3 regions of the Mesorhizobium waitakense genome follow, and region 1 is predicted to be linked to each of the others. Evidence: predicted binding sites of a transcription regulator. Region 1 holds the regulator's gene; each other region holds the start of a gene.

Region 1 (6,616 bases):
GCGGTCCGCCGCCCATCAACTGGAATGTAGCGTCGAGTGGCGCGACCGTGCGCCCGTTGGTGATCAGCCATGCCATGCCGCGCCAGACCAACAGACCGCCTAGCGTCACGATGAAGGCAGGAACTTCGAGATAGGCGATGATGAAGCCCTGGAAGGCGCCGATCACAAGACCGAGCATCACGCCGACGACCAGTGCGATGATCCAGAGCCAGGGATTTCCAAGCTGGAAGCCGATGACGCGAATGAGGAATTCGGCTTGCGCCACACCCATGATCATACCGATCACGCCTTCGACGGAACCAACCGAAAGGTCGATGTTGCGCATGACGATGACCAGCACCATGCCGGTCGCCATGATCGCGACCGAGGAAGTCTGCACCGACAGGTTCCAGAGATTGCGCGGCGTCAGGAAAAGTCCGCCCGACAGGATATGAATGCCGACCCAGATGACCAGCAACGCACCGACCATGCCAAGCATGCGCGTATCGAGTTCGGTCGCCTTGAGGAAGCGTCCGACGGCGCTCAATTCGGATGCACGCGCCCGGTCTGCGGGCGTATTCGCGGCAGGCGTGTTAGAGGCCGTGTCGGTCATGATGTCCTCCCACCGGTTTGCCGTCTGGCGCGGATGCCGGAACCACGATGCTATTTGCTTTCCGCGATCATTTGAAGCGGAATGCCCCTTGAGAAACGCCGCGGCCCAGGGGCCGCGGCGCTGAGATCGAACTGGGATCCCGTTCGGTTTTAGTTGCAGGCCGCGACGGTGCCGGCGGCGACGCCTGCACAGACTTCGTCCTTCTTGATCCAGCCAGCGTCGATGACGACGTTGAGATTGTCCTTGGTGATCGCGATCGGGGTCAGGAACAGCGAGTTGGTCTCGTTGCCGCCGGGCGTGGTGAACTTCACAGCGTTCGGGATCTTGTCCAGGGCAGTGCCAGCGGCCAGCTGCGAGGCGATCTCGGCGGCGTTCTTGCCGAGTTCGCGTGCGTCCTTCCACACCGACACGGTCTGTGTGCCGAGTGCGACGCGGTTCAGTGCGGCATGGTCGCCGTCCTGGCCGGACACCGGAACCGATCCTGCCAGCCCTTGCGCCGTCAGCGCGGCGACGACGCCGCCGGCGGTGCCGTCATTGGCTGCCACCACGGCATCGACCTTGTTGTCGTTGGCGGTGAGGAACTGTTCCATGTTCTTCTGGGCATTGGCGGGCAGCCAGCCATCCGTATAGGCTTCGCCGACATTCTTGATCTTGCCGCTATCGATGGCTGCCTTGAGCACTTCCATGGAGCCGGCGAACAGGAAATCGGCATTCGGGTCGGCGCCTGAGCCCTTGATGAAGACGTAGTTGCCTTCCGGCTTGACCTTGAACACTTCGCGGGCCTGCATGCGGCCGACTTCCTTGTTGTCGAAGGTCAGGTAGAACACGTTCTTGTTCTCGATCAGCCGGTCATAGCCGACGACCGGAATGCCTTCGTCCAGTGCCTTCTGGACCGCCGGGCCGATGGCCGAGGCATCCTGCGCGAGGACGATCAGCGCGTTGGCGCCCTGCGAAATCAGGCTCTCGACGTCGGTGAGCTGCTTGCCCGGATTGGACTGCGCATCAGCGGAAATGTATTTGTCACCAGCCGCCTCGATGGCCTTCTTCATCGCCGCTTCGTCGGTCTTCCAGCGCTCTTCCTGGAAGTTGGACCACGAAACGCCAATGACCTTGTCCTTCGCCTGCGCGACCGACACCAGCGTCAGCGACATGGCGACACCCGCCAGGATGGCGGCTGTGAATTTTTTCATAATATCCTCCCTGCGCCGCGTATGGCGCGACCAAACTGACCCGTAGGCCGGCACAGAGGCTCTATTTTTTCGAGCCTCGAAAAAATAGTGATCCAACGCCCGAACGCTGTCAACATCGATTCTGATGGATTTTGACGTCTCTCCGAGTTTTTTTCGAGCTCCGGAATAAATAATGACAGGATGGTGGGGTTCTGCCAGAATTTGGCTTGGCGCATGTCGCCCCAAAGGTGCGCAGCGGTTTTTGGGCAACGACACGCGGAGAAACAAGTGCCTGAAGCGCGTCGCGCTTTCAGGCTTCGCTGATGGCCTTCGGGAGGCGCGAAAGGCTGCAGCGACCGGGAGGATGTGAAAAAGCATGTCGGTCGGAATCCGCCACGACGATCTGCGCCGCCGCAACCGGGCGATGGTGATTGCGGCCGTGCGCCGCGCCGGACAGCCGTCCCGCACCGAGATCGCCGCGACCACGGGCCTCAGCCATTCGACCATATCGGCGATCTCCTCCGACCTTATCGGCGAAGGCATCCTGACTGAGAGCAAGCCGAGCGAGGCCGGATCGCTCAAACGCGGCCGGCCGCAGGTCGGCCTCGGCCTCAATCCGGAAGCGGCGGCGGTGATGACCGTGGTGCTGTCGCTGAACTTCCTCTCGGTCGCCGTCATCGACTATGCCGGCCAGGTGATTGCCGAGGAACAGCGCCGGCTGGACACGCTGACAATGCCGCGCGACGCGCTGGTCGGTGAATGCGTTGCCATCGTACGCCGCCGTCTCGAAGACCCCGATCTCGACGTCCGCAGTGTCGCCCGCATCGCGTTGGCGATCCAGGGCATCACCGACACACGTGCCCGCGCCATGCTGTGGTCACCGATCACGCCGCACACCGACATCGCCTTCGCCGACATACTCGAGGACGAGTTCGGCATCCCCGCCACCATGGAGAACGACTGCAATATGATGGCGATAGCGTTGCGCTGGCGCGACCCTGATCGCTACCGCGACGACTTCATCGCCATCCTGTTGTCGCACGGCATCGGCATGGGTCTGGTGCTGAAGGGCGAGCTGTTCACCGGCACCCATTCCTCGGGCGGCGAGTTCGGCCATATGATCCATCGGCCCAACGGCGCGCTGTGCCGCTGCGGGCGGCGCGGCTGCGTCGAGGCCTATGCCGGCAACTACGCCATCTGGCGCAACGCAAGGCAGATGAGTGAGGACGCTGAACCGGTCGCCGATGTGAGTGACGCTGACATGCGCGCCCTGGCGACCGCGGCCCGCGAAACGGATGGACCCGAGCGCGAGGCTTACCGCAAGGCCGGCGAGGCACTCGGCTACGGTCTCGGCAGCCTGTTCGCGCTGATCGATCCGGCACCAGTCGCCATGGTCGGTGCCAGCGCCGCGGCCTTCGACCTGATCGAGCCGGCATTGCGCGAGGCGATTGCGCAGACCGCCGGCGGCCAGCATTCGCAATCAATTTCCTTCGACACCGAACCGAACGAACTGCCACTGATCCGCGAAGGCTGCGCCACGCGGGCGCTGACCTTCGTCGACCAGGAGATTTTCGCGCCCGGCACGCAGGCGAGATCCGGCCTTGGCGGCAAGAACGTCGCGTGAATAGCGCGCCGGGATGTGTTGAGATCCAGGTCAGGCCGAGTCGAGAATGGCGGGTTCCGAGAACCGGAACGGAGCGGACATTTGGGTCCGTGAGTACCGGAAGCGCAGGAAACTGCCGTTCGCGGGCTGGCATCACCTGAATATCAGCATATCCCTAATCTTCCCGGATTGCGTAGCCCGCCCCACGGATGGTGCGGATGACATCGGGCATGCGGCCATTGTTGACCGCCTTGCGCAGCCGGCCGACATGCACGTCGACTGTGCGTTCGTCGATGTAGATCGTCTCGCCCCAGACATTGTCGAGCAACTGGCTGCGCGAGAACACACGGCCGGGATGGCGCATCATGAATTCGAGCAAGCGGAATTCGGTCGGTCCGAGCCGGATCTCGCTCTTCTTGCGATAGACCCGGTGCGATTCACGATCGAGCACGATGTCGCCGACCTTGAGCACACTGGACAGCACTTCCGGCTTGGCGCGGCGCAGCAGCGCCTTGACCCTGGCTATGAACTCGGGCGTCGAGAACGGCTTGACCAGATAGTCGTCGGCGCCGGTCGAGAGGCCGCGCACACGATCGCTTTCCTCGCCACGCGCGGTCAGCATGATGATCGGCAGCCGCTCGGTCTCGGGCCGCATTCTTAGCCGGCGACAGAGTTCGATGCCGGACACTGCTGGCACCATCCAGTCGAGCACCAGCAGGTCAGGCACGTTTTCCTGGAGGCGGATTTCGGCTTCGTCGCCGCGCGTCACCACCTCGACCTGGTATCCCTCGGACTCGAGATTGTAGCGCAGGAGCACGCCAAGCGGCTCCTCGTCCTCCACCACCATGATGCGTGGCGCGATCATCGACTGGTCACCCCTGCCGTCATGCCGCCGGCGCGGACATTGCCGTCTCGTCCTGCTTCGGACGATTGGCGGGCAGCTGCGTACCGGTCAAAACATAATACGCATTTTCCGCGATGTTGGTGACGTGATCGCCGATGCGTTCGAGGTTTTTGGCGCAGAACAAGAGATGCGTGCAGGCGGTGATGTTGCGCGGGTCTTCCATCATGTAGGTCAGGAGTTCGCGGAACACCGAGGTGTATTTGACGTCGATGCGCTCGTCGTCGGCGCGCAGCTTCGCCAGCGCCGCGGCGTCGCGCGCTGTATATTCCTCGATGACGCCCTGCACCTGGATCAGCACCAGCTGCGCCATTGCGTCGATGGAGTGCGACAGGTCGCGCGGGGTGACACTGAGGCCGACGGTGCCGACGCGCTTGGCGATGTTCTTGGCAAGGTCGCCAATACGCTCGAGGTCGCCGGCCATGCGGATCGAACCGACGACATGGCGCAAATCGTCGGCCATCGGCTGACGCTTGGCGATCAGTGTGATGGCGCGGTCGTCGAGCTCGCGCTGGCGCGCGTCCATGATCGCATCGTCGGAGACGACGCGCTGCGCCAGGGCGTTGTCGGAATTCAGCAGCGCCTTGGTGGCGCCGCCGACCATCGAGCCGGCGAGGTCGCCCATGTCGCGGATCAGCCTGCTGATCTGTCCGAGATCCTCGTCGAAAGAAGCGACTGTGTGTTCGCCCATGATCTTAGTCCTCGTATGCCTGAGCTCAGCCGAAGCGGCCGGTGATGTAGTCCTGCGTGCGCTTCTCGCGGGGCGACGTGAAGATCTTCTCGGTGCGGTCGAACTCGACCAGTTCGCCCAGATACATGAAGGCGGTCTGCTTCGACACGCGCGCCGCCTGCTGCATGTTGTGGGTGACGATGACGATCGTGTAGTCGGCTTGCAACTCGTCGATCAGCTCTTCGATCTTGGCGGTCGACAGCGGGTCAAGCGCAGAGGCCGGCTCGTCGAGCAGGATGACTTCCGGCTTCACCGCCACGGTGCGGGCGATGCAGAGTCGCTGCTGCTGGCCGCCGGAGAGGCTGAGGCCGCTGGCGTTGAGCTTGTCCTTGACTTCGGTCCACAGTGCGGCGCGCTTCAGCGCCTGCTCGACACGGCCGTCCATCTCGGACTTGCTGATCTTCTCGTAGAGCCTGACGCCGAAGGCGATGTTTTCATAGATCGACATCGGGAACGGCGTCGGCTTCTGGAACACCATGCCGATCTTGGTCCGCAGCAGATTGAGGTCCTGCGAGCGGTCGAGAACGTTCTGGCCGTCGAGCAGCACCTGACCCTCGGCGGTCTGCTTGGGATAGAGTTCGTAGATGCGGTTGAAGACGCGCAGCAGCGTCGACTTCCCGCAGCCCGAAGGTCCGATGAAGGCCGTGACGCTGCGCTCGGGCAGCGACAGCGTGATGTCCTTCAGCGCCTTGCTCTGGCCGTAGTAGAAGTTGAGGTTCTTGACCTCGATCTTGGCCTTGCCGGCAATTGCCTCGGCGGCGATCGTCATGTCTGGAGACAACATCTGGCTCATTTGTCCTCTCTGCGTCCGGTCAGGCTGCGAGCAAAGATGCTGAGCGCGAGAACCGTCAATGTGATGATGAGTGCACCGGTCCAGGCCAGTTGCTGCCATTCCTCGTAAGGGCTGAGAGCGAACTGGAAGATGGTCACAGGCAAGCTGGCCATCGGCGCGTTGAGATTGCTCGACCAGAACTGGTTGTTGAGCGCCGTAAAGAGCAGTGGCGCCGTCTCGCCGGAGATACGGGCGATCGACAGCAATATGCCGGTGACGATGCCGGAAAGGGCGGCGCGGTAAGCGACCGACTTGATGACCACCCAGCGCGGCGCGCCGATCGCGGTGCCGGCTTCACGCAACGCGTTCGGCACCAGGTTGAGCATGTCCTCGGTGGTGCGAACGACGACCGGGATGACCAGGATGGCAAGCGCGACGGCGCCGGCGATCGCCGAGAAATGCCCCATCGGCCGGACCATCAGTTCGTAGACGAACAGGCCGATGATGATCGACGGCGCCGACAAAAGGATGTCGTTGATGAAGCGCACCACGGTGGTGAGCTTCGAAAAGCGTCCGTATTCGGCCATATAGGTGCCGGCCAAAACCCCGATCGGCGTTCCGACAACGACGCCGATGATGGTCATCACGATGCTGCCGTAGATGGCGTTGAGCAGGCCGCCGGCATCGCCGGGCGGCGGCGTCATTTGCGTGAACACCGCAAGATTGACGCCGGACAGGCCCTTGTACAGCAGCGCGCCGAGGATGAGCGCCAGCCAGGCAAGTCCGATGCCCGCGGCGGCGACGCACAGCGTCATCATCACGGAATTCTTCCTCTTGCGGCTCTGATGA
Region 2 (6,616 bases), on a different contig from region 1:
ATTTTCTGTTCGCAGGTTCTTGCCGCAAAACCGTGGAACACTGCTGCGGAACCTGCTTGGTACAAACCTCTTAATCAAGCCGGCAATTGACGCAAGCGTGGCGCGGGTCTAAAGGGTCGTTATCCCGTGGTGATTTGGCCGGTCGGCTTGCAGCCACGTTAAACAAGTCGCTAAAGGACCGTCGGGCCGCAAGGCCGTATGGACCGGTTGCGACTTTCGCGGCCGGTTTTTTTGTGTCTGGAACAAAAGCGATGAGCACCAAGAAGCGTAACTGGAAGCCTCAAACGACACTCGTGCATAGCGGAACCCTGCGTTCCGGTTTCGGCGAAACCTCCGAGGCGATGTACCTGACCCAGGGCTATGTCTACGAAACGGCGCAGGCCGCCGAAGCCCGCTTCAAGGGGGAGGAGCCGGGATTCATCTACTCGCGCTACGCCAACCCGACCGTCGACATGTTCGAAAAGCGCATGTGCGCGCTCGAAGGCGCCGAGGACGCGCGCGCCACCGCATCCGGCATGGCCGCGGTGACGGCCTCGCTGTTGTGCAGCGCCAAGGCCGGCGATCATATCGTGGCAGCACGCGCGCTGTTCGGCTCCTGCCGCTGGGTGGTCGAGACGCTGGCGCCGAAATATGGCATCGAGGCGACGCTGGTCGACGGCACCGACATCGCCAACTGGGAAAAAGCGGTCAAGCCGAACACCAAGCTGTTCTTCCTGGAAAGCCCGACCAACCCAACGCTGGAAGTGGTCGACATCGCCGCGGTTGCCGCGCTTGCCAATTCGATCGGTGCGCGGCTGATCGTCGACAATGTCTTTGCCACGCCCCTGCAGCAGAAGCCGCTGCAGCTCGGTGCGCACATCGTCGTCTACTCGGCGACCAAGCATATTGACGGCCAGGGCCGCTGTCTCGGCGGCGTCATCCTGTCGGACAAGAAGTGGATCGACGAGAACCTGCACGACTATTTCCGCCACACCGGCCCCAGCCTGTCGCCGTTCAATGCCTGGACGCTGCTGAAGGGGCTGGAGACGCTGCCGCTGCGCGTGCGCCAGCAAACGGAAAGCGCCGGCAGGATCGCGGATTTCCTGGCCGAGCGGCCCGAAATCGCCCGCGTCATCTATCCCGGCCGTGCTGACCACCCACAGGCGGCCATCGTCAAGAAGCAGATGTCGGGCGGCTCGACGCTGATCTGCCTGGACGTCAAGGGAGGCAAGCAGGCGGCCTTCGCCTTGCAGAACGCGCTCGACATCGTGCTGATCTCCAACAATCTTGGCGATGCCAAGAGCCTGATCACCCATCCGGCGACGACTACGCACAAGAATCTGAGCGACGAGGCGCGTGCCGAACTCGGCATCGGGCCGGGCACGCTCAGGCTGTCGGTCGGCCTGGAGGATACCGACGATCTTCTGGAAGACATCGAACAGGCGCTGAAGTCGGCAAAGTAAGAAGCCTTTGGCTATCAGGCGCCGGACGGCGTCTCTTCCAGCTCGGCTGCCTTGGTGCCGATGGTCATCGCGTTGCCGCGCCAGTCGACGGCGCCACCCAGCCAGCCGCGCGCCCACATCGCCGGCAGGATCAGGTCGCGCATCATGATCGCCGCGACCATGCGCGGCGACAGGTACCAGCCCTTGGACCAGGCCAGGGCGCACTCCGGAAGGTAGAAGGCCGCCAGCACGGCAATGGCGGTTGCCGAGAGGCTGAGGCCGGCGCTTGCCGCCGCCAACAGCGCGAGTGCCAGCGGCACCACTGCCCCGGTCAGGATTTCGGGTGCGAAAAACCATGGGAAGGTGACGCGGCGCAGGCGCGCCCAACGGGCCTGACGCGACCAGATCTCGTCAAAGGTGCGCCGGCCGAGCGGTTGCTCGAAGGGCGCGGCGACGAGATTGACGCGCAGGCCAAGGCCATTGACCAGCTTGGTCGCGGCAGCGTCCTCGGCGATCTCGGCGGCGAGCGCACGGATGCCGCCACTGGCGTCGAGCATCGGCTTGTTCCAGAGCATGCTCTTGCCCTGGGCAAAGCCGAGGCCAAGCGCCTCGCCGGCATATTGCCAGCGCGCCTGCAGCGTGTTGAGGAAAGCGCACTCGACCTCGGCCCAGAAGCCAGCGGGCCGCGAGCCGATCGGCGTCGAGCAGACAAGGCCGGTGTCCGGCCGCCATGCAGCCATCAGGTGCTGGACGTAGTCTCTCGGCATCAACACGTTGGAATCGGCCAGGACAACCCAATCGTGGCGCGCCGCCTCCCAACCCTTGACGCAATTGTTGAGTTTCGGGTTGGCGCTGATGCGGTCGTCGCCGATCAGCAGCCGCGCCGGCACCTTGGGAGAACGGGCGATGGCGGCACGGATCAGCCTGACCACCGGATCGTCGGCATGGGCGACGCAGAAGACCAGTTCGTAGCGCGGCCAGTCGAGCGAGAGGGCGCGCTCCAGCGTCTCCTGCGTGAACGGCCCGACACCACGAGATGGCACGATAATCGACACCGGCAGTGGCTTGCCGGCCGGCGGCGCGATGGTGCGGTGCCGCTTCAGACGCGAAGCGGCGAGCAGGATGCTGGCGAGGTTTGAAAGGATGAGAGCGATCGAAAGCGAGGCGGCTATGAGGGTGAGTTCCATCGAGACCTGGCCACTCCAGAAAAGACGGCCCGCGTGATGGCCGTTTTCAATAGTTCGACAGAGCGCCGAGTCGCCCGCTTCGTGCACACCACCATTGTCATGTGTCACTTAAATGACATTCTTTGTCGGCACCTGCCTTTCAGGCCGGGCGCGACAAGACGCGCACGTTGACCTGCTCGCTCGGAGCGAGGACAGTTCGACCTGGATTGTTTTGGAGCCGCTTATGTACCGCGCCGTGACGCGCAACATCGAAGTGCAGGTCAGGCCGTTCTATCTGGAGGACCGCTCGGATCCGTCGGAGAACCGCTATGTCTGGGGCTATCAGATAACGATCGACAACCAGTCGGATGAGTTCGTGCAGTTGTTGTCGCGCTATTGGCACATCACCGACGGCACCGGCCGGGTCGAGGAGGTGCGCGGTCCAGGTGTCGTCGGCGACCAGCCCGAACTCAACCCCGGCGACAGCTATCAATACACGTCCGGTTGCCCGCTTTCGACACCGTCCGGCATCATGGTCGGGCACTACACGATGCGCAACAAGCGGGGCGAGACGTTCGACATCGCCATCCCCGCCTTCTCACTCGATCTGCCGGGGACGCGGCGGACGATGAATTAGCTTCGCCTCACCGGCCGCAGCCGGTGAGGCGCGTTCTCTACTGGGCCGCCGCAAATTCCGCCGGATCGAAGTCATATTGCTTCGAGCAGAATTCGCAGGCGACGTGGATGCCGCCGTCTTCGGTGCTGTCCTTGATCTCCTGCGCCGAGAAGCCCTCGAGGATGCCACGGATCTTGTCCCTCGAGCATGAGCACTGGTCGGCGACCGGTACGCCGCCGAAGACGCGCACGCCATGCTCGTGGAACAGCCTGTACAGGAGCCGCTCGGCGCCGATCGTCGGGTCGATCAGTTCGGTCGGCTCGATGGTGCCGAGCAATGCCAGCAGCTCCTGCCAGGAATTGTCGGCCGGATCGTGGATCTCCTCGCGCGGATCGCCATCGCCGCCCGGCAGGTCCGGAACGCGCATGCGCTCGGGCGACTGCGGCAGGAACTGCGCCAGGATGCCACCGGCACGCCACTGCTCGCGAGCGCCACCGACGCCAGGCGTCAGCAGCTTGGCCACCGAAAGCCTGATATCGGTCGGAATCTGCTCCGACTGGCGGAAATAGGTGCGAGCCGCCTCTTCCAGCGTTTCGCCATCGAGCTTGACGATACCCTGATAGCGCTGCGTGTGAGCACCCTGGTCGATGGTCAGCGCCAGCACGCCGCTGCCGAGCAGCGTCTGCTGAGACGTTTCGCCGGCCGCGACCAGCGCCTCCAGCCGGTCGGCATCGAAGCGGGCATAGGCGCGCAGTGCCGAGGGCGTGGAAAAATCCGCCACCAGCATGTCGACCGGCCCGTCGGTGCGGGTCTGCAGAATGAACTTGCCCTCGAACTTCAGCGAGGTGCCGAGCAGCACCGTCAGCACGCAGGCTTCCGCCAGCAGGCGGGCGACCGGCTCGGGATAGTCGTGACGGCTGAGGATGGCGTCGAGCATCGGCCCGAGCTGGACGGTGCGGCCGCGCACGTCGAGCGGGCCGACCTCGAAGGGCACGACGTGATCGTCGCCGGCGTAGCCGAATTCGCCGAGTTTGGGGTGATGTTCAGTCACTTGATAGGTTTCCAACATGACAATGCTCCAGGGCGCGGCCATGCCGCCCTGGAGGGCGCATGCTTCGAAACGCGCTTGATTTGCGTGATGCGGCGCAGATAGGCATCACACCCCCAGAGATCAAGCGCCGAGACACCAGGCGAGCACGGCCTTCTGGGCATGGAGCCGGTTCTCGGCCTCGTCGAAGACCACCGAATGCGGCCCGTCAATGACCTCGTCGGTCACTTCCTCGCCGCGGTGCGCCGGCAGGCAGTGCATGAACAGCGCCTCCGGCTTGGCCTTCGCCATCAGCTTGGCATTGACCTGGTAGGGCGAGAACACGTTGTGGCCGCGGGCGCGATGCTCCTGGCCCATCGACACCCAGCAATCGGTGACGACGCAGTCGGCCTGGTCGACGGCTTCCTCGGGCGAGCGGGTGAAGTGCAGCTTGCCACCATGCGCCTGCGACCAGTCGATATGCTTCTGCTCCGGCTCGCTGCCTTCGGGCACGGCGACGTTGAGGTTGAAGCGGAACCGCGCCGAGGCCTCGAGCAGCGAATGCAGCACATTGTTGCCGTCGCCGGTCCAGGCGATGGTCTTGCCGGCAACCGGACCGCGATGCTCCTCGAAGGTCATGATATCGGCCATCAGCTGGCAGGGATGGGTGTCGTCGGTCAGTCCATTGATGACCGGAACGGTGGCATTCTCGGTCAGTTCGAGCAGCCGCTCATGCGAGGTGGTGCGGATCATGATCGCGTCGACGTAGCGCGACAGCACCTTGGCGGTGTCGGCAATGGTCTCGGAGCGGCCGAGCTGCATCTCGGTGCCGGTCAGCATGATGGTTTCGCCGCCGAGCTGGCGCATGCCGACGTCGAAGGACACGCGGGTGCGCGTCGAAGGCTTGTCGAAGATCATCGCCAGCACCTTGCCTTCAAGCGGCCTGGTCCGCTCGCCGGCCTTGAGACGAGCCTTTCGCACCACCGCATCGTCAAGCATGAAGCGCAGATCGCCTTCGGAAACGGCGGAAAGATCGGTGAAATGGCGAACTGACATCAGCAATGGTTCCGGGATTACTTCGCGGCGGCGGCGGCGATCGCCTCCGCCAGTCCCTTGGCGCCGGCGCGGATGCGGTTGAGCGCGTCGTGGATCTCGGCATCGGTGACGGTGAGCGGCGGCAACAGGCGAATGACGTTGTCGCCGGCCGGAACCGCCAGCAGGTGCTGGTCGCGCAATGCCATGTTCACCTTGGTGTTGGGCATGGCGCATTTGAGGCCGAGCATCAGCCCGGTGCCCCTGATGTCCTCGATGACCTCGGGAAACTCGTCGGCGACCGCAGCCAGCCCCTGCTTCATCAGCAGCGCCTTGCGCTGGACATCTTCGAGGAAGCCGTCCTCCAGCACCACGTCGAGCACCGCGTTGCCGACCGCCATGGCCAGCGGGTTGCCGCCGAAAGTGGTGCCATGCACACCGGACGTCATGCCAATGGCCGCTTCATCGGTGGCAAGGCAGGCGCCCATCGGGAAGCCGCCGCCAATGCCCTTGGCGATCGCCATGATGTCGGGAGTGACGCCGGACCATTCATGAGCGAACAGCTTGCCGGTCCGGCCGATGCCGCACTGGACCTCGTCGTAGATCAGCAGCAGGCCGTGCTGTTCGCACAACTGCCTGAGCCGCTTCAACGACTGCGTCGGCACCGGTCGGATGCCGCCCTCGCCCTGTACCGGCTCGATCAGGATCGCCGCGGTCTCCTGCGTGATCGCCTTTTCGGCCGCATCGATGTCATCGAAGCCGACCTGGTCGAAGCCCTCGACCTTGGGGCCAAACCCTTCAAGGTACTTGTACTGACCGCCCGCAGCGATAGTCGCCAGCGTGCGGCCATGGAAGGCGCCCTCGAAGGTGATGACGCGGAAGCGTTCGGGATGGCCCTTGACGAAATGGTAGCGCCGCGCCGTCTTGATCGCGCATTCCAGCGCCTCGGCGCCGGAGTTGGTGAAGAACACCTTGTCGGCGAAGGTGGCGTCCACCAGCCGCTCGCCGAGCCGGCTTTGGCCCGGAATCTCGTAGAGATTGGAGACATGCCAAAGCTTTGCGGCTTGCTCGGTGAGTGCGGCGACCAGATGCGGATGGCTGTGGCCCAGCGAATTGACGGCGATGCCGCCGGCGAAATCGAGATATCGCTCGCCCTTGTCGGTAACCAGCCAGGTGCCTTCCCCATGGTCGAAGGCCAGGGGTGCGCGAGCAAAGGTCTCGTAAAGCGCCGAACCGCTCATTATATGCGTCTCCGGTACCGGAAAATCAAAAAAGCCGCCAAAGCGGCGGCCTGTGAGGCTTATCGGGTTTTTCGGCCATGAAGTCAACGAAAACGTCGCGTAGTGCCCCGCGG
Region 3 (6,616 bases), on a different contig from region 1:
GACCGAAAATGCCTGTCCCACCCCTGCCATTGGCGATCGCCGCCTTGAGATAGGCGGCATTGAAGTCGAGCTCGCTCATCGTGTCGCGATCGGGCAGGCCCCACTCTTCGGCCCACTCCGACACATCCTGCCGCCGATAGAATGAGTGAGGATTGCCAGCCGTCTTCGTGGACGCCAGAAGCTTGCACAGCAAAGTGCTTCCGGTCCTCGGCGTGCCGCAGATGATGTACCCGTCAAACATGTCACGGCTCTCGCGGTTCGTCGGTGGGAAGGCTGTCGCCCCTGGCAAGAATGGTCGCGCTATAGCTGAAATCTTTGCTGGATGCGACGGGCACACTCCTGCGAGGTCAGCACGCTGGTGTCGACTTCGAGGTCGTAGCGAATGTTCTCGTGCACGCGCCCATATTGCCAGCGCGCCAGGCCCGGCAGCTGATCGGCACGCTGGGCTTCGCGCGCCTCCAGCACCTCCAGCGGCGCCAGGACAGCAACCACATGGAGGTCGAAGGCCGACAGCAGTTCGAGATATTCGGACATTTCGCCGTTGCAAAGCACCTCGTCGACGATGAGGTTGTTGCCTTGCCCAGCCATGGCGGCGATGGCGTGGCGCATGCCGCGCAGGGTCCGCGCCCCCACCGGTCCGGTTCTGATCACGACCGCAGGCTTGCCGTCCTGCCGGATGGTCTCATAGGAAAAGCCATCCGCATGGTCCTGCAAGGTGTCGGGCAGCATCTCGATGAAAGTGTCCATCTGGACATGCAGGAAGGGCGCGTTAGTGATCTGTTGCAACGCCCTTGCGATGGAGCTCTTGCCGGCACTGCCGACGCCATTGAGCAGGATGATGCTGGCTTTCACGTCATCGCCCCCTTTTTGGCCAGAACATCTTGCCCGCCACGGGTCAGACTACCGGTTGCGCACCACCACGCACGCTCCGCCGACGCTTTGCAATTTCTGGCAGATGACATTGGCAGCGGCGCGGTCGTCGACACCGATCCTGACCGCGTAGATGCCGCGCCGGCCGATTGGCGTGCGCACCCGGCTGACCACCGGATCATGGCCGCTGAGCAAGGCCGGGAAGCGGCCCCTCACCCGCAGCCACTGACTGATCGCGGCGCTGCGGCGGAAGTTGCCGGCCACCTGGATGCCCCATGGTTTTATGTTGATCGAGGCCATCGCCACGGTCTGCGACATGATCACCGGCAGCCTGCGGCAAGCGACTGCAAAATCCGCCTTCTGATCGAGCGGCTCGACCTTTCCGGCATAGGCCGGATCGGTGAACTTATCGACCGGCTCGCCCATGATGTCGAATACGTAGCTCTCGGTCTCCATCGGCAGGAAGCCGCCGGAACCGAGCCAGCGCGACACCCGGCTTTCGCCGGCATTGTAGGCGGCCGCCGCCAGGCCGAGATTGCCGTAGCCGGTTTTCATCTCGGCGAGATATCTCGCCGAGGCAGGGATCGCTTGGTTGATGTCGAAAGAGTTGGCAAGGCCGCGCATCTTAGCGGTGCCAGGCATGAACTGGGCGATGCCTTCGGCGCCGACCGGACTGACGGCGTTGGGATCGAAACGGCTTTCCTTCCAGATCAGCCGGGCGAAGAAGTCCCTGGGCAGGCCATTCTGGTCGGCATGGGCCTGGATCAGGTTGCAGACCTTGTCGATCAGCCTCTGCCTGGCGGATTGCGGCGGATCGGCCTGAACGGATGTCGAGCAGCAAAGTCCGTACAGCAAGATCAGCGCTGCCCAAGGGAAACGCTGCATCTGGTTTACTCGGCCGCGGCTTTGCCGCGACCAAACCGTTGCTCGATATAGTCGGTGACCATCTTCTCGAAATCCGCCGCGATCGATGGCCCGCGCAGCGTCGCTGCCTTCTTGCCATCGACGAAGACCGGCGCCGTTGGCGTCTCGCCGGTGCCGGGCAAAGAAATACCGATGTCGGCATGCTTGGACTCGCCGGGGCCGTTGACGATGCAGCCCATCACCGCGACCTTGAGGTTCTCGACGCCGGGATATTTTTCGCGCCACACCGGCATGTTTTTCCGCAGATCAGCCTGGATGTTCTGGGCCAGTTCCTGGAACACCGTGGAGGTGGTGCGGCCGCAGCCGGGGCAAGCAGCGACGATCGGCACGAACTGCCTGAACCCCATGGTCTGCAGCAGTTCCTGCGACACCTGCACCTCACGCGTGCGGTCGCCGTTCGGCTCCGGCGTCAGCGAGATGCGAATGGTATCGCCGATGCCTTGCTGGAGCAGGATGCCCATCGCGGCGGACGAGGCCACGATGCCTTTCGAACCCATGCCGGCCTCGGTCAGGCCAAGATGCAGCGCGTGGTTGGAGCGGGTCGCGAGTTCGGTATAGACGGCGATCAGGTCCTGCACGCCGCTGACCTTGGCCGACAGGATGATTTTTTCACGGCCAAGGCCGATCTCTTCCGCCATTTCGGCCGACAGGATCGCCGACTGCACGATCGCCTCGCGCGTCACTTCCTGCGCCGTCAGCGGAAAGCCCTTGGCCTGGTTGTCGTCCATCAGCCGGGTCAAGAGCTCCTGGTCGAGCGAACCCCAGTTGACGCCGATGCGCACCGGCTTGTCATATTTGATCGCCATCTCGACGATCGCCGCGAACTGCCGATCCTTCTTGTCCTTGAAGCCGACATTGCCCGGATTGATGCGGTATTTGGCCAGCGCCTCTGCGCAGGCCGGATGGTCGGCCAAAAGCTTGTGGCCGATATAGTGGAAATCGCCGACCAGCGGAACGTCGACGCCGAGCCGCGCCAGCCTTTCGTGGATGCGCGGCACGGCCGCAGCGCTCTCGTCGCGATCGACGGTGATGCGCACGATCTCGGAGCCGGCGCGGTGCAGCGCCGCAACTTGCGCAACCGTCTGGTCGACATCGGCCGTATCGGTGTTGGTCATCGACTGCACGACAACCGGGGCGCCGCCGCCGACGACCACGCCGCCGACATCGACGCCGACCGAGGTGCGGCGGGGGAAGGGAGAGGAAAAATATCCGGTCATGCCCGGCAGCCTTTTGTCTCTGGAGCGTCATGCGTCCACTCGGACGCATACAAACGCCCCGGGCCGATGCGCTAAAGTCCGGGCATGAGGTGGAGGAGCAAAGATGGCTTGTCAATGGCGACAGGTCGCCACTGGTCGCAATTGGCCCGCCGCCGGGATCAAAAACAATCGATCCATCCGGCGACGGCCGAAGCGACAATTGACCTGAACGGAAGTCCAGCCTGAGCGATCGCCGCGCTGGAAGTCAAAATCCACCACACCGGCGACACCTGCCGCCGGCAAAAAGGCCGTGGATCGTGATCGTCTATATCAGGAGGGCATCAATGCGTGGTCGGTTGTGCTCTCAGTTTTTCAATCTCGTCCTTGAGTGCCAGCTTGCGTCGCTTCAGATTCACGATTTCGAGGTCGTCCACCGACGGATGGTTCATCGCGTCATCGATCTCGCGCTCGATGTCGCCGTGTTTCCGCTGCAACTCATCAAGATGGGAAGCAAGAGACATGATTGGTTCTCCCTTTCATGGTTTTCCTCGATTGCAACCGTCACGGCGCGTCCACCGCAGGTTCGCTTCAGTGACGGCACAATGACACTGTGCCACCATCCGGCCGCGATGTCGAATGATCCGTGGTAGCATTCCACGACAATGTGAAATGTGATATGGGCTGCGCGCCAGCGGCAGAAGTTGCCGGTCCCGCCCAATGAGGCCCAGTTTTTGGGCACCGCAGACGTGCAGACGGTAGAGAATGTCCGATCAGGAACAGGCCGATATTCGCCTCGAATTTTCCCGGCTGAAGCAGGAACACGCCGATTTCGATGCGGCGATCAACGCAATGATCGCCACGAACTGCGACCCGCTGCAGATCCAGCGCATGAAAAAGAAGAAGCTGTTCCTCAAGGACCGGCTGATGGCGCTAGAAGACAAGATCATCCCCGACATCATTGCGTGAGACGGCGAGCCGGGGTCGATCCTGATCGCTTGCGCCTATCCGGCGATCGAATGCCTGGCGGCGCGGTCGCGCAGCAGACCGATGAGACTGCCGGTCCGTTCCTCGGACGTGTCGATGGGAACCACCAGGCACATCGTCGCCTCGACCTTGCCAGGTCCTGAAAAGACGGGCGCGGCGAGGCATTTCGTATAGGCATCGACAAGGCCCGAGGTGACGCAATAGCCCGTGGCTTCGGCCTTCGCTATATCGGCGATGAAGTCGCTGAGAAGCAATCTGCGACCGTCCGGCAGGACGAGATCGTCTTCGGACACCATGTCTTCGATCTGGGCCTGTTGGAAGCCCGCCAGCAGCAGCCGTCCCGAAGCGGTCCAAGGCAGCGGTATCTGCAGGCCTGTGGCGGAGCTGATGCGGAATGGCCTGGTGCCCGGGCTTGAATGGACGATCGTATAGCGGCCGCTCTGCAGCATACACAGTTCCGAGGTCTCGCCCGTTTCGCGCGATAGATTGTCGACCTCCTGACGCCCGCGCCTCAAGAGGTCGTTGCCGCGCACATAATCCATTCCGTAGAGATAGAGCTTCTTGCCGAAATAGACGCGATTGCCGTCGCCGGCCATTTCCAGCAGGCCGGCATCCACCAGCGACCGCACAAGCGTGTAGGTCGTCGAGCGGGGTGCGTTCACCCCCTTGGCAAGATCGCCAATGCCGATCGCGCGCTGCGTCGTGTGCAGAAATTCCAGGATCTCGAGGACCCGGTTGAGGCCTTTTTCGCGGGAGCCCGAAATCTTCTCGTCGGCTGAAACTGCTGGGGCATTGCCGTCTTGCATTGTCGATTCCTGATGCTAGTATCTGTCTTGTACAGGATACATACGTCTCTTGTAAGAGACAATCGCTCTGAAAATCGACGATGCGTGAATTTCCTGTGCATAGGGGAACACAACACGAAAGGAGGTCGCCGTGAACGACACATCCGGAAGACGTGATTTTCTGAAATTTGGAATGGCGGGACTGGCCACGGCTGGCGTGCTTGCAACCGTCGATGCCCAGAAGGCTGCCGCTCAGGCAGCATCCGACAGCCTGCTGCGCACCGTGCTCGACCGCGGCAAGCTGATTGTCGGCACTGGCAGCACCAATGCGCCCTGGCACTTCGAGAACGATGCCGGCGAACTGGTCGGCATGGACATCACCATGGGACGTATCCTTGCCAAGGGCCTTTTCGACGATCCGACCAAGGTCGAGTTCGTCATGCAGGATCCGGCGCAGCGCATTCCGAACGTCACCACCAACAAGGTCGACATCACCATCCAGTTCATGACGATGAGCGCCCAGCGCTCGCAGCTCATCAACTTTTCCCGGCCTTACTACGTCGAAGGCGTCGCGCTGCTGACCCTTCCGACCGCCGAGAACAAGACCTTCGACAAATTGCTTGCCGCTGGTTCGGCGACACGCGTCTCGATCTTGCAGAACGTCGATGCCGAAGCATCGGTGCACATAGCTCTGCCGCAGTCGCAGGTGATGCAGATCGACACCCAGGCCAACGTGTTGCAAGCACTGGAAGCCAAGCGTGTCGACGCTGCCGCGGTCGATCTTTCGACCGTGCGTTGGCTTGCCTCGCGCAATCCGGACAAATACTTCGACGCAGGCAAGAGCTGGTTCTCGATGCTGTACGGTGCGGCGCTCCGGCAAGGTGATCTCGACTGGCTGACCTTCGTCAATCAGACCTTCACCATCGCCATGTTCGGTCACGAAACAGCGCTCTACGACGCTGCATTCAAGGATTACTTCGGACAGGAGCCGCCGGCCCGCCATCCTGGTTTTCCGGTCATCTGATCCAGTTGGCGGAAGGGCAGCATTCAGCGCCCTTCCGCCAGCTTCTCCTCGACGGCCCTTCGCACTGAGGCTGACGCATGGGCTATGCCCTGAATTTCAACCTGATCTGGCGGCATTTCGACAAACTGTGGGGCGGCCTGCTGCTCAGCCTCGAACTGGCCGTGATCTCGATCGCAATCGGCATCGTCATCGGCCTGGTTCTGGCGGTCTGGTACGTGTCGGCCGGGCGCGTGGTGCGCACCATTATCGCCGCCTACGTCGAATTCATCCGCAACGTGCCGCTGATCCTGCTCGTCTATCTGGTGTTCTACGGCCTACCGACGGTGGTCGATCTCGCCTACAGCGCCCCGACCTCGTTCATCCTGACGCTGTCGGTCTATAGCGGGGCCTATCTGGTCGAGGTGTTCCGCTCCGGGCTCGAAGCCGTCCCGCGCGGCCAACTCGATGCCGGCAAGGCGATTGGCCTGACGCCGTGGCAGCGACTGATCCATGTGCGCCTGCCGACAATGCTGCGCATCACCTTGCCGGCGCTGTCCAACACCTTCATCTCGCTGTTCAAGGACACCTCGATCGCCTCGGTCATTTCGGTACCGGAGCTCACCTACGGCGCCCAGTGGATCAATTTCAACACCTTCCGCATCGTCGAGGTCTACCTGGTCACGACGGCGATGTATCTCTTGACCGGCTATGCGCTGCTTTTCGGGTTGCGGCTCGTCGAGCGCAGATTCAGGGCGGCGCGCTGACATGCTCACCCAGATCGCCTATGCCTTGCCGTTCCTCGCCCAAGGCTTTGCCTTGACCTTGTGGGTGTCGCTGCTGGTCGTGGTCCTGTC

The links. The regulator PhoB, encoded in region 1, activates phosphate uptake and scavenging genes when phosphate is short. The targets are predictions, from matches to a motif close to TGTCATNNANCTGTCAT.
Region 2: AC07FD_RS20335 (ceramide glucosyltransferase) is a predicted target of PhoB. The motif match lies at 2,710-2,726, and genes of this name have one in related genera.
Region 3: AC07FD_RS38200 (YdcH family protein) is a predicted target of PhoB. The motif match lies at 3,582-3,598, and genes of this name have one in related genera.

What each region holds. Positions count from the first base shown of each region.
Region 1 is NZ_JBWKME010000089.1:58,247-64,862, forward strand. It holds gene AC07FD_RS18780 (sugar ABC transporter permease) at 1-592, opposite strand, end outside; gene xylF (D-xylose ABC transporter substrate-binding protein) at 742-1,782, opposite strand; gene AC07FD_RS18790 (ROK family protein) at 2,138-3,385, shown strand; gene phoB (phosphate regulon transcriptional regulator PhoB) at 3,540-4,229, opposite strand; gene phoU (phosphate signaling complex protein PhoU) at 4,249-4,956, opposite strand; gene pstB (phosphate ABC transporter ATP-binding protein PstB) at 4,982-5,788, opposite strand; gene pstA (phosphate ABC transporter permease PstA) at 5,785-6,616, opposite strand, start outside.
Region 2 is NZ_JBWKME010000094.1:59,999-66,614, forward strand. It holds SAM riboswitch at 117-194, shown strand; gene AC07FD_RS20330 (O-succinylhomoserine sulfhydrylase) at 252-1,442, shown strand; gene AC07FD_RS20335 (ceramide glucosyltransferase) at 1,457-2,608, opposite strand; gene apaG (Co2+/Mg2+ efflux protein ApaG) at 2,832-3,224, shown strand; gene AC07FD_RS20345 (Hsp33 family molecular chaperone) at 3,262-4,296, opposite strand; gene argF (ornithine carbamoyltransferase) at 4,375-5,286, opposite strand; gene AC07FD_RS20355 (acetylornithine transaminase) at 5,304-6,503, opposite strand.
Region 3 is NZ_JBWKME010000215.1:22,709-29,324, forward strand. It holds gene AC07FD_RS38180 (Stf0 family sulfotransferase) at 1-241, opposite strand, end outside; gene AC07FD_RS38185 (phosphotransferase-like protein) at 301-852, opposite strand; gene AC07FD_RS38190 (transglycosylase SLT domain-containing protein) at 901-1,755, opposite strand; gene ispG (flavodoxin-dependent (E)-4-hydroxy-3-methylbut-2-enyl-diphosphate synthase) at 1,761-3,011, opposite strand; gene AC07FD_RS38200 (YdcH family protein) at 3,332-3,511, opposite strand; gene AC07FD_RS38205 (YdcH family protein) at 3,753-3,956, shown strand; gene AC07FD_RS38210 (IclR family transcriptional regulator) at 3,992-4,780, opposite strand; gene AC07FD_RS38215 (transporter substrate-binding domain-containing protein) at 4,911-5,783, shown strand; gene AC07FD_RS38220 (amino acid ABC transporter permease) at 5,861-6,526, shown strand; gene AC07FD_RS38225 (amino acid ABC transporter permease) at 6,528-6,616, shown strand, end outside.